2 regions of the Streptomyces sp. NPDC093586 genome follow, and region 1 is predicted to be linked to the other one. Evidence: riboswitches for the same ligand, from Rfam matches in the RefSeq annotation. Region 1 holds a riboswitch; the other holds the start of a gene.

What was found. Region 1 has a riboswitch for glycine ahead of gcvT (glycine cleavage system aminomethyltransferase GcvT). Riboswitches for the same ligand answer to the same signal wherever they lie in the genome.
Region 2: another riboswitch for glycine. It lies ahead of gcvP (aminomethyl-transferring glycine dehydrogenase); the one in region 1 lies ahead of gcvT (glycine cleavage system aminomethyltransferase GcvT).

The regions. Positions count from the first base shown of each region.
Region 1 is NZ_JBIWJA010000026.1:39,148-43,554, reverse strand. It holds gene ACIRFH_RS24800 (enhanced serine sensitivity protein SseB C-terminal domain-containing protein) at 1-391, opposite strand, end outside; gene ACIRFH_RS24795 (enhanced serine sensitivity protein SseB) at 559-1,362, opposite strand; gene ACIRFH_RS24790 (AAA family ATPase) at 1,444-2,109, opposite strand; glycine riboswitch at 2,289-2,383, shown strand; gene gcvT (glycine cleavage system aminomethyltransferase GcvT) at 2,545-3,663, shown strand; gene gcvH (glycine cleavage system protein GcvH) at 3,776-4,153, shown strand; gene glyA (serine hydroxymethyltransferase) at 4,168-4,407, shown strand, end outside.
Region 2 is NZ_JBIWJA010000063.1:9,156-13,562, reverse strand. It holds gene gcvP (aminomethyl-transferring glycine dehydrogenase) at 1-2,330, opposite strand, end outside; glycine riboswitch at 2,506-2,601, opposite strand; gene ACIRFH_RS35080 (PRC-barrel domain-containing protein) at 2,739-3,116, shown strand; gene ACIRFH_RS35075 (DNA polymerase IV) at 3,213-4,407, opposite strand, start outside.

The sequences.
Region 1 (4,407 bases):
GGCCGGAGGCGATGCGGCGCAGGTCGAGCCAGGGGATGCCGACGCCGCCGCCGGGGGCGTGCGGATTGAGCCAGAGACCGTAGTGGTCCGGGTAGAGGGCCCGGGCCACTTCCAGGCCGTCGACCACCTCGTACGACCGGCTCCAGCCGCTGGCGGAGAGCTCCTGGGCGGAGGTGACGCAGGGCGCGTAGCCGTAGCCGTCGACCTCCATGCTCCCGTACTGGGCGTCCGGGGAGCCGGCCTGGCCGTGCCACAGCAGCATCCAGACCTGGCCGGTGGCGGGGGTGGCGAGCGCGCGCAGCAGGGCCTCGTAGGCGTCGTAGCGCCCGGGCGTCACCTGGCGCAGCATGTGCTCGACCTGCCCGGCCGCGGCGGTACCGCTCGCGCTCACCTTTTACCGACCCTTCGAGAATCGTCCCCTGTTGAGGAACCAGCTTAGGGCTCCGCCCCGAGCGGCGGCCCCGGTGTCCGCCGACGGATGCGGGGGCGCCGTGGCGTGTCGCGCCCACGCGGCTCGGCCGCGTGCCGTCACGGGCCCGCGCCCCTTGCCGGCCTCGCTCACACGTCCTTCGTGTAGAACGGCCGGACGTGATCCCTCATCCAGTCGCAGACCGGGTCCTGGGCCGCTTCCAGGAGGACCAGGTTGACCGGCCATTCGACCGGGACCGCGCCGAGGGCGCGGCCGAGGGCGTCCAGGGGGAGCGCGCGGGCGTCGCCCTCCCAGTGGGACAGTTCCACGCCGACGAACATCACCGGGTCGGCGGTCTCGACGGCGGCCAGGCAGCGGCGGGCGGTGCGGACGACGCCGACGGCGGCGAACTCGGCACGGGCCGCGGCCAGGAAGTCGACCGGGTCGTCCTGCCAGTCGGGTTCGAACAGGCGGACCCGGCCGCCGGACGCGGACCCGTCCAGCGGGGTGCGTCCGGCCCGGCACAGCTCGGCCACGGCGGCCGGCGGCAGCGGGACGCCGACCACACCGTCGGGGTTCACGGCGATGCCGACCTGCGGGGGAAGGCCGCGGGCGAACTCGACGGCGGGGGCGATGGTGTACCCCATGTGGGGGCCGGCGACCCGGCGGAGCTGCTCCTCGGAGCTGAACACCGGCACGTACGCCTGGCCTTCCATCTCCACCGTGGGCAGGTCGAGGGGGCCGGTGCCCGGGCCGCCGCCGTTGGGGAGCGGGACCCAGACGAAGCTGCGGCCGAGCACCTCGACGATCCGGCCGCCGGCGCCCGGCACGCCGAGGGAGGCGGACAGCACCTCCTCCAGCTCGTTGCCGGGCCATCCACCGTGCGGGTGGGGATGCGCCTGCGTCGGGAACCCCGGTGAGAGGTCCGCCGGGAAGTCCGCTGGGAAGTCCATCTGCCTACCGCCTGCCTGGGTACCGCTGCTGTGGCTGAAAAGGCTAACCCGTTCGGCCCCACCGGCCCACGGACCGTCACCTCAGCCGGTGAAGGCGATCCGGCGCAGCGTGTCCGCCGCCGCCCGGTCGAGGAGGACCGCCGAGGCGCAGCCGGCGGGCAGGGTGCCCTCGGAGACGGAGGCCAGCAGGCGCCCGGTCGCCGCGCGGTGCCGCAGGAAGGCGTACCGCGAGACGCCCCGGCCGCGCTCTCGCTGGCCCGCCAGGGCGTCGTCGGCGCCGACGTCGAGGAGCAGCAGGTGCAGGGCGCCGCCGCGACGGCGGGCCCCGCGGGCCAGCCAGCCGCGCACCCAGGCCTGCGTGCCGCAGTCGTGCACGACGAGGCCCTCGCCGGAGCGCAGGGCGCGGCGCAGTCCGGCGTAGTGGGCGAGGCGGACGAGGGGCCGGTAGAGGGCGTACGGGAGGAGGCGCGGCATGCGGCGGTCCCAGCGGTCGCGGGTGTCCTGGGAGTCGACGCGCAGGCCGCGCACGGTGCGCCGCATCAGGGTGGACTTGCCGCTGCCGGGCAGGCCGGTGATCACCACCACGTCGCGGGGCCCGAAGAGCAGGGCGTGCGGGCTGCGGCCGTCGCGGTCGCGCAGGTCGCGGACGACGGGTGCGGGCAGTCCGGCACACGCCTCCCCGGCCGGGGCGGGCCGCTTCGGCAGTGCGATGCCCGAGGTCGTTGCGTAAGCCGTGGTCCTGTTCACCGTGATCGTCCTCCCCTGGGGCGGTTCACGAGTTCCCGTCCCCGTCGAGTGTAAAGAGAAGGCAATACGACGGTCTCGCGTTTTCGTGCGCTTACCGCCACAAGCCGGTTACAGATCACCGTCTGCCGCGAACAGGCCCGGCGTGCGATGATGGCGGCGCCAACTGCATACCGGCCGTTTGAATCCGCGCGGGAGAGTCCCCGGCCTTGACCGGGGCGCCGAAGGAGCAAGTCCCTCCCTTGAATCTCTCAGGCCCCGTCACCGCGCGGGCGAGGCACATCTGAAAAGCGGGCCGCCGTTCGACGGCTGCCCCACCCAAGGTGCAAGTCCTGACCACCGCGCTCCGGCGGTCATGGCGAACCTCTCAGGTTCCGATGACAGATGGGGAGGATTCCCCCTCGCCCGTGCCGTCATGCCCTGGGAGACGACCGACCGATGAGCAGTACCGAACTCCGCCGTACCGCGCTGGACGCCACGCATCGCGCGCTGGGCGCGACGATGACCGACTTCGCCGGCTGGGACATGCCCCTGCGTTACGGCTCCGAGCGTGACGAGCACGTCGCGGTGCGTACCCGGGCCGGGCTCTTCGACCTCTCCCACATGGGCGAGATCACCGTGACCGGCCCGCAGGCCGCGGCCCTGCTGGACCACGCCCTGGTCGGCAACATCTCCGGCGTGAAGCCGGGCCGCGCCCGCTACACGATGATCTGCCGCGAGGACGGCGGCATCCTGGACGACCTGATCGTCTACCGGCTGGGCGACACGGAGTACATGGTGGTCGCCAACGCCTCCAACGCCCAGGTGGTGCTGGACGCGCTCACCGGGCGGGCCGCCGGCTTCGACGCCGAGGTGCGCGACGACCGCGACGCCTACGCGCTGCTGGCCGTACAGGGACCGGAGTCCCCGGGCATCCTCGCCTCGCTCACCGACGCCGACCTGGACGGCCTGAAGTACTACGCGGGCCTGCCCGGCACGGTCGCCGGCGTCCCGGCGCTCATCGCGCGCACCGGCTACACCGGCGAGGACGGTTTCGAGCTGTTCGTGAAGCCCGAGCACGCCGTGGAGCTGTGGCAGGCGCTGACCAAGGCGGGCGAGGGCGCCGGGCTGGTCCCGTGCGGCCTGTCCTGCCGGGACACGCTCCGTCTGGAGGCGGGCATGCCGCTGTACGGGCACGAGCTGACGACGGAGCTGACGCCCTTCGACGCCGGGCTCGGCCGGGTGGTGAAGTTCGAGAAGGAGGGCGACTTCGTGGGCCGCGCGGCGCTCGAGCGGGCCGCCGCCCGGGCCGAGGAGAACCCGCCCCGCGTCCTGGTCGGCCTGGTCGCCGAGGGCCGCCGGATCCCGCGCGCCGGGTACGCGGTCGTCGCCGGCGGCGAGGTGGTCGGCGAGGTCACCTCCGGCGCCCCCTCCCCCACGCTGGGCAAGCCGATCGCCATGGCGTACGTCGACGCCGCGCACGCGGCTCCCGGCACCGCCGGGGTCGGCGTGGACATCCGGGGCACCCACGAGCCGTACGAGGTCGTGGCGCTGCCTTTCTACAAGCGCCAGAAGTAGACGCCGGGCGGGCGGGGCCCTTCGTCGCCTCCGCCCGGCCCACATCGCTCACCGGCGGTCTCAGCCGTCCCCCCGTCATCAGCACTCCCCCGCGTACAGGAGAATTCAGGCCATGAGCAACCCCCAGCAGCTGCGCTACAGCAAGGAGCACGAGTGGCTGTCGGACGCCGAGGACGGCGTCTCGACGGTCGGCATCACGGAGCACGCGGCCAACGCGCTCGGTGACGTCGTCTTCGTCCAGCTCCCCGAGGTCGGCGACACCGTGTCCGCGGGCGAGACCTGCGGCGAACTGGAGTCGACCAAGTCGGTCTCCGACCTGTACTCCCCCGTCTCCGGCGAGGTCACCGAGGTCAACGAGGACGTCGTCAGCGACCCGTCGCTGGTGAACTCGGCGCCCTTCGAGGGCGGCTGGCTGTTCAAGGTGCGCGTCAGCGAGGAGCCGGGCGACCTGCTCTCCGCCGACGAGTACACCGAATTCGCCGGCGCCTGAGGAGTCACGGACCCATGTCGCTTCTGAACACCCCCCTGCACGAGCTCGACCCCGACGTCGCCGCCGCCGTCGACGCCGAGCTGCACCGCCAGCAGTCCACCCTCGAGATGATCGCCTCCGAGAACTTCGCGCCGGTCGCGGTCATGGAGGCGCAGGGCTCGGTCCTCACCAACAAGTACGCCGAGGGCTACCCCGGCCGCCGCTACTACGGCGGCTGCGAGCACGTCGACGTGATCGAGCAGATCGCCATCGAC
Region 2 (4,407 bases), on a different contig from region 1:
TCGCCGCCCATCAGCCGGACGTACGACCAGGAGATCGGCAGGATGCCGGCCGAACCCCACGGCGCCGCCGAGATCGGTCCGACACCGGTCCGCGGACCGGCCGCGGGCTGCAGCGGGTGGTTGGGCAGGTACGGCGCGAGGTGCGACCGTACGGCCACGGGGCCGACGCCGGGGCCGCCGCCGCCGTGCGGGATGCAGAACGTCTTGTGCAGGTTCAGGTGGGAGACGTCGCCGCCGAAGTGGCCCGGCTTGGCGAGGCCGACCAGGGCGTTGAGGTTGGCGCCGTCCACGTAGACCTGGCCGCCGGCGTCGTGCACCTGGGCGCAGATGTCGGCGACGTGCTCCTCGAACACACCGTGCGTCGAGGGGTACGTGATCATCAGCACGGCCAGCTCGTCGCGGTGCTTCTCGATCTTGGCGCGCAGGTCCTCGACGTCGACCTCGCCGTCCTCGGCGGTCTTGACGACGACCACCTTCATGCCGGCCATGACCGCGCTCGCCGCGTTGGTGCCGTGTGCGGAGGACGGGATGAGACAGACGGTGCGCTGGTCGTCGCCGTTGGCGCGGTGGTAGCCGCGGACGGCGAGCAGACCGGCGAACTCGCCCTGCGAGCCCGCGTTGGGCTGCAGCGACACCTTGTCGTACCCGGTGACCTCGGCGAGCCGCTCCTCCAGCTCGCGGATGAGCGTGAGGTAGCCCTGCGCCTGCTCGGCGGGCGCGAAGGGGTGCAGCGCGCCGAACTCGGGCCAGGTGACCGGCTCCATCTCGGTGGTCGCGTTGAGCTTCATGGTGCACGAGCCCAGCGGGATCATGCCTCGGTCGAGCGCGTAGTCGCGGTCGGCGAGGCGGCGCAGGTAGCGCAGCATCGCGGTCTCGGAGCGGTGCGCGTGGAAGACCGGGTGGGTCAGGAAGTCGTCGGTGCGCAGCAGCGCCTCGGGCAGTGTGTCCTCGGCGCTCGCGTCCAGGGCCTCGATGTCGCCCTCGACGCCGAACGCGTTCCACACGCCGCCGACCTGGGCGCGCGTGGTGGTCTCGTCGCAGGCGAACGACACGTGGTCGGCGTCGACGAGGCGCAGGTTGATGCCGTTCTCACGGGCGGCGTGCACGATCTCGTCGGCCCGGCCCGGCACCCGCGCGGTGACCGTGTCGAAGTAGGAGCCGTGCACGATCTCGACGCCGCCGGCCGCGAGGCCCGCGGCGGTGACCGAGGCGTACCGGTGGGTGCGGCGCGCGATGGCCCGCAGCCCGTCCGGCCCGTGGTACACGGCGTACATGCCGGCCATGACGGCGAGCAGCACCTGGGCGGTGCAGATGTTGCTGGTCGCCTTCTCGCGGCGGATGTGCTGCTCGCGGGTCTGCAGGGCGAGGCGGTAGGCCTTGTTGCCGTCGGCGTCCACGGAGACGCCCACGAGGCGGCCGGGCAGGCTGCGCGCGAACTTCTCGTGCACGGCCATGTAGCCGGCGTGCGGCCCGCCGAAGCCCATCGGCACGCCGAAGCGCTGGGTGGTGCCGACGGCGATGTCCGCGCCCAGCTCACCGGGCGACTTCAGCAGCGTCAGCGCGAGCAGGTCGGCGGCGACGGTGACCAGCGCGCCCAGCTCGTGCGCCCGGTCGACGACCGGCTTGATGTCGCGGACGGCACCGGAGGCGCCCGGGTACTGGATCAGGACGCCGTTGATCTCCCGCTCGGCGACCTCGGCCGGGATGCCGTCGCTCAGGTCGGCGACGACGACCTCGACGCCGGTCGGCTCGGCGCGGGTCCGGATCACGGCGATGGTCTGCGGCAGCGCGTCCGCGTCGACCAGGAAGAGGCCCTTCTTGTTCCTGCCCATGCGCCGGGACAGGGCCATCGCCTCGGCGGCGGCGGTGCCCTCGTCGAGCAGCGAGGCGCCGGAGGTCGGCAGGCCGGTGAGGTCGGCGACCATGGTCTGGAAGTTCAGCAGGGCCTCCAGACGCCCCTGGGAGATCTCCGGCTGGTACGGCGTGTACGCGGTGTACCAGGCAGGGTTCTCCATGACGTTGCGCAGGATGACCGGCGGGGTGAAGGTGCCGTAGTAGCCCAGGCCGATCATGGAGTCGAGGACCTGGTTGCGGTCGGCCAGCGAGCGCAGCTCGGCCAGTACCTCGGCCTCGGAGCGGGCGCCCGGCAGGTCCAGCGCGTCGGCGTTCTTGATCACATCCGGTACCGCGGCGGCCGTCAGCTCGTCGAGCGAGCCGTAGCCGACCTGCGCGAGCATCTTGGCCCGGGCCTCGTGGTCGGGGCCGATGTGGCGCTGCTCGAAGGGTGCTGCCTGTTCGAGCTCGGAGAGCGGAATGCGAGGGGCGGTCATGAGCGGAGGCCTCCTGGTCCGACGACCTTCGAGGGGCACCACGGCGCGGGTACCCGGATGGCCTCCCCCTCTGTCATCTCGACCTGAGAGCTTCACCGGGCCGCCCGAGAGCTGCCGGTTTTCACCGTCGGTGAGAGCGGAAGCCGTCGGCCCCCGCCCTGCTTTCCAGAGTGACCTCGTCCGTGCGGTACGTGTGCCTGAGAGATTCCGGGGAGGGTTTGCTCCTTCGGCGCCTCCGATGATGTCTGGAGGACTCTCCCGCACGGGGTCAGCAGCCGTTCGCCAGCCTACCAGCGAGGGGGACGCACTGACCTTCGAGTGGCCACTCTCCCCAATGTGCCTTTTCGTAGTACTGGCGGATGATTCGCCGGATGGTTGGCTACCTGAGTGCGACCAAGTGGAGGGCCCGTGCGTACCGACATCGATCCGCGCAGTCTGATAGGCCGCAAGGCGTTCGACCGCAACGGGACCAGGATCGGCACCGTCGACGAGGTCTACCTCGACGATGCCACCGGCGTCCCCGAGTGGGCCGCCATACGCACCGGCCTGTTCAGCAGGGACGCCTTCGTACCCCTGGAGCCCAGCGAACTGGTCGACGGCACCCTGCGCGTGCCCTTCGACCGGTCCCTGATCAGGGAGGCCCCCGACTTCGGGGTAGGCCGCCACCTCTCGCCGGAACAGGAACTCCAGCTCTACCACCACTACGGCCTCGACGTGGCCGACGCTCCCCCGCTCCCGGACCACGACTTCGGCAAGCTGGCGGGCACGGGCAACGAGGAGAGCTGAGGCCCAGGCGCCGGCCGCCCGCCGGGCCGGACGTCCTTCACGCCCACCGCGGCGACTCGACGCGCCTCACGGCGGCTCGCAGCACGAGGCCCCCGCTCACGGGGTAGCCTCCGCGATCCCCCGGTCGGCGGCCTCAGCCGCCGAGGGTGCCGGGGAGTCCGCGGCTCCCTCTCCGCCGGAGGCCGCCGTCACCCCGCCCTCCCCGGGTCTTCGCGACGTGGACACGACCAGCGGCAGCGGCTCGGCCGATGTCAGCCGCGGATCGCCGATGGGAAAGGTCCGCACCCGGCCGGGCCCGGAGTACGGCGTCTCGAAGCGCACCGTGACCCGTCCCAGGCCGCTGCCCTGCACCCACCCGTGCCCGAACTCCGTGTGCCGCACGTCGTGCCCCGAGGGCCAGCGGCGCTCGACGGGCGTCTGCCGCTGCTCCTCTGCGGGTTCGTCGCCCGGCTCCTCCGCGAGCTCCTCGGCCCGTTCCCCCGCCGCCTGCGCGAACAGATCCTCCTGCGTGTAGTCGGCGAGCCCGCTGACGCCGACCCCGAGCAGCCGCACACCACCCGTGGTGTCCACCGATTCCAGCAGCCGGGCCGCCGCCTCCCGCACCACCGCCGGGTCGTCCGTGGGTCCGCGCAGGGTCTCCGAGCGCGTCAGCGTCGAGAAGTCGTACCGCCGGACCTTGAGCACGATGGTCCGGCCGGACAGCCCGGACTTGCGCAGCCGCCGCACGCACCGGTCGGCGAGCCGCCCCACCTCCGCACCGACCCGCAAACGGTCGTGGATGTCCACGTCGTACGTGTCCTCGACCGACACCGACTTGGTCTCCCGCTCGGCCACCACGGGGCGGTCGTCACGCGCGAGCGCCATCGTGTACAGGGCGTGCCCGTGCGCCTTGCCGAGCAGTCGTACCAGCTCGTCCTCGCCCGCCTCGACGAGTTCCCCGACCGTCGTGATCCCTGCCCTGCGCAGATGGTCACCCGTCGCCGGTCCCACCCCGGGGAGGATCCGGACGGACTTCGGACCGAGCATGGCCCGCTCCGTCCCAGGATCGATGAGCACCAGCCCGTCCGGCTTGGCCTCCTCCGAAGCGATCTTGGCGAGCATCTTGGAGGCGGCCAGCCCGACCGAACCGGTGAGACCGGTGACGGCCCGGATGTCCGCGCGCAGCTTCGCCCCGGCCAGCCGCGCCGACGCCGCGTCCCAGGCCGCCCCACCGGCCTCCAGGTCCACGAACGCCTCGTCCAGACTCAACGGCTCCACCAGCGGCGACAGCGCCCGCAGCAGCCGCATCACC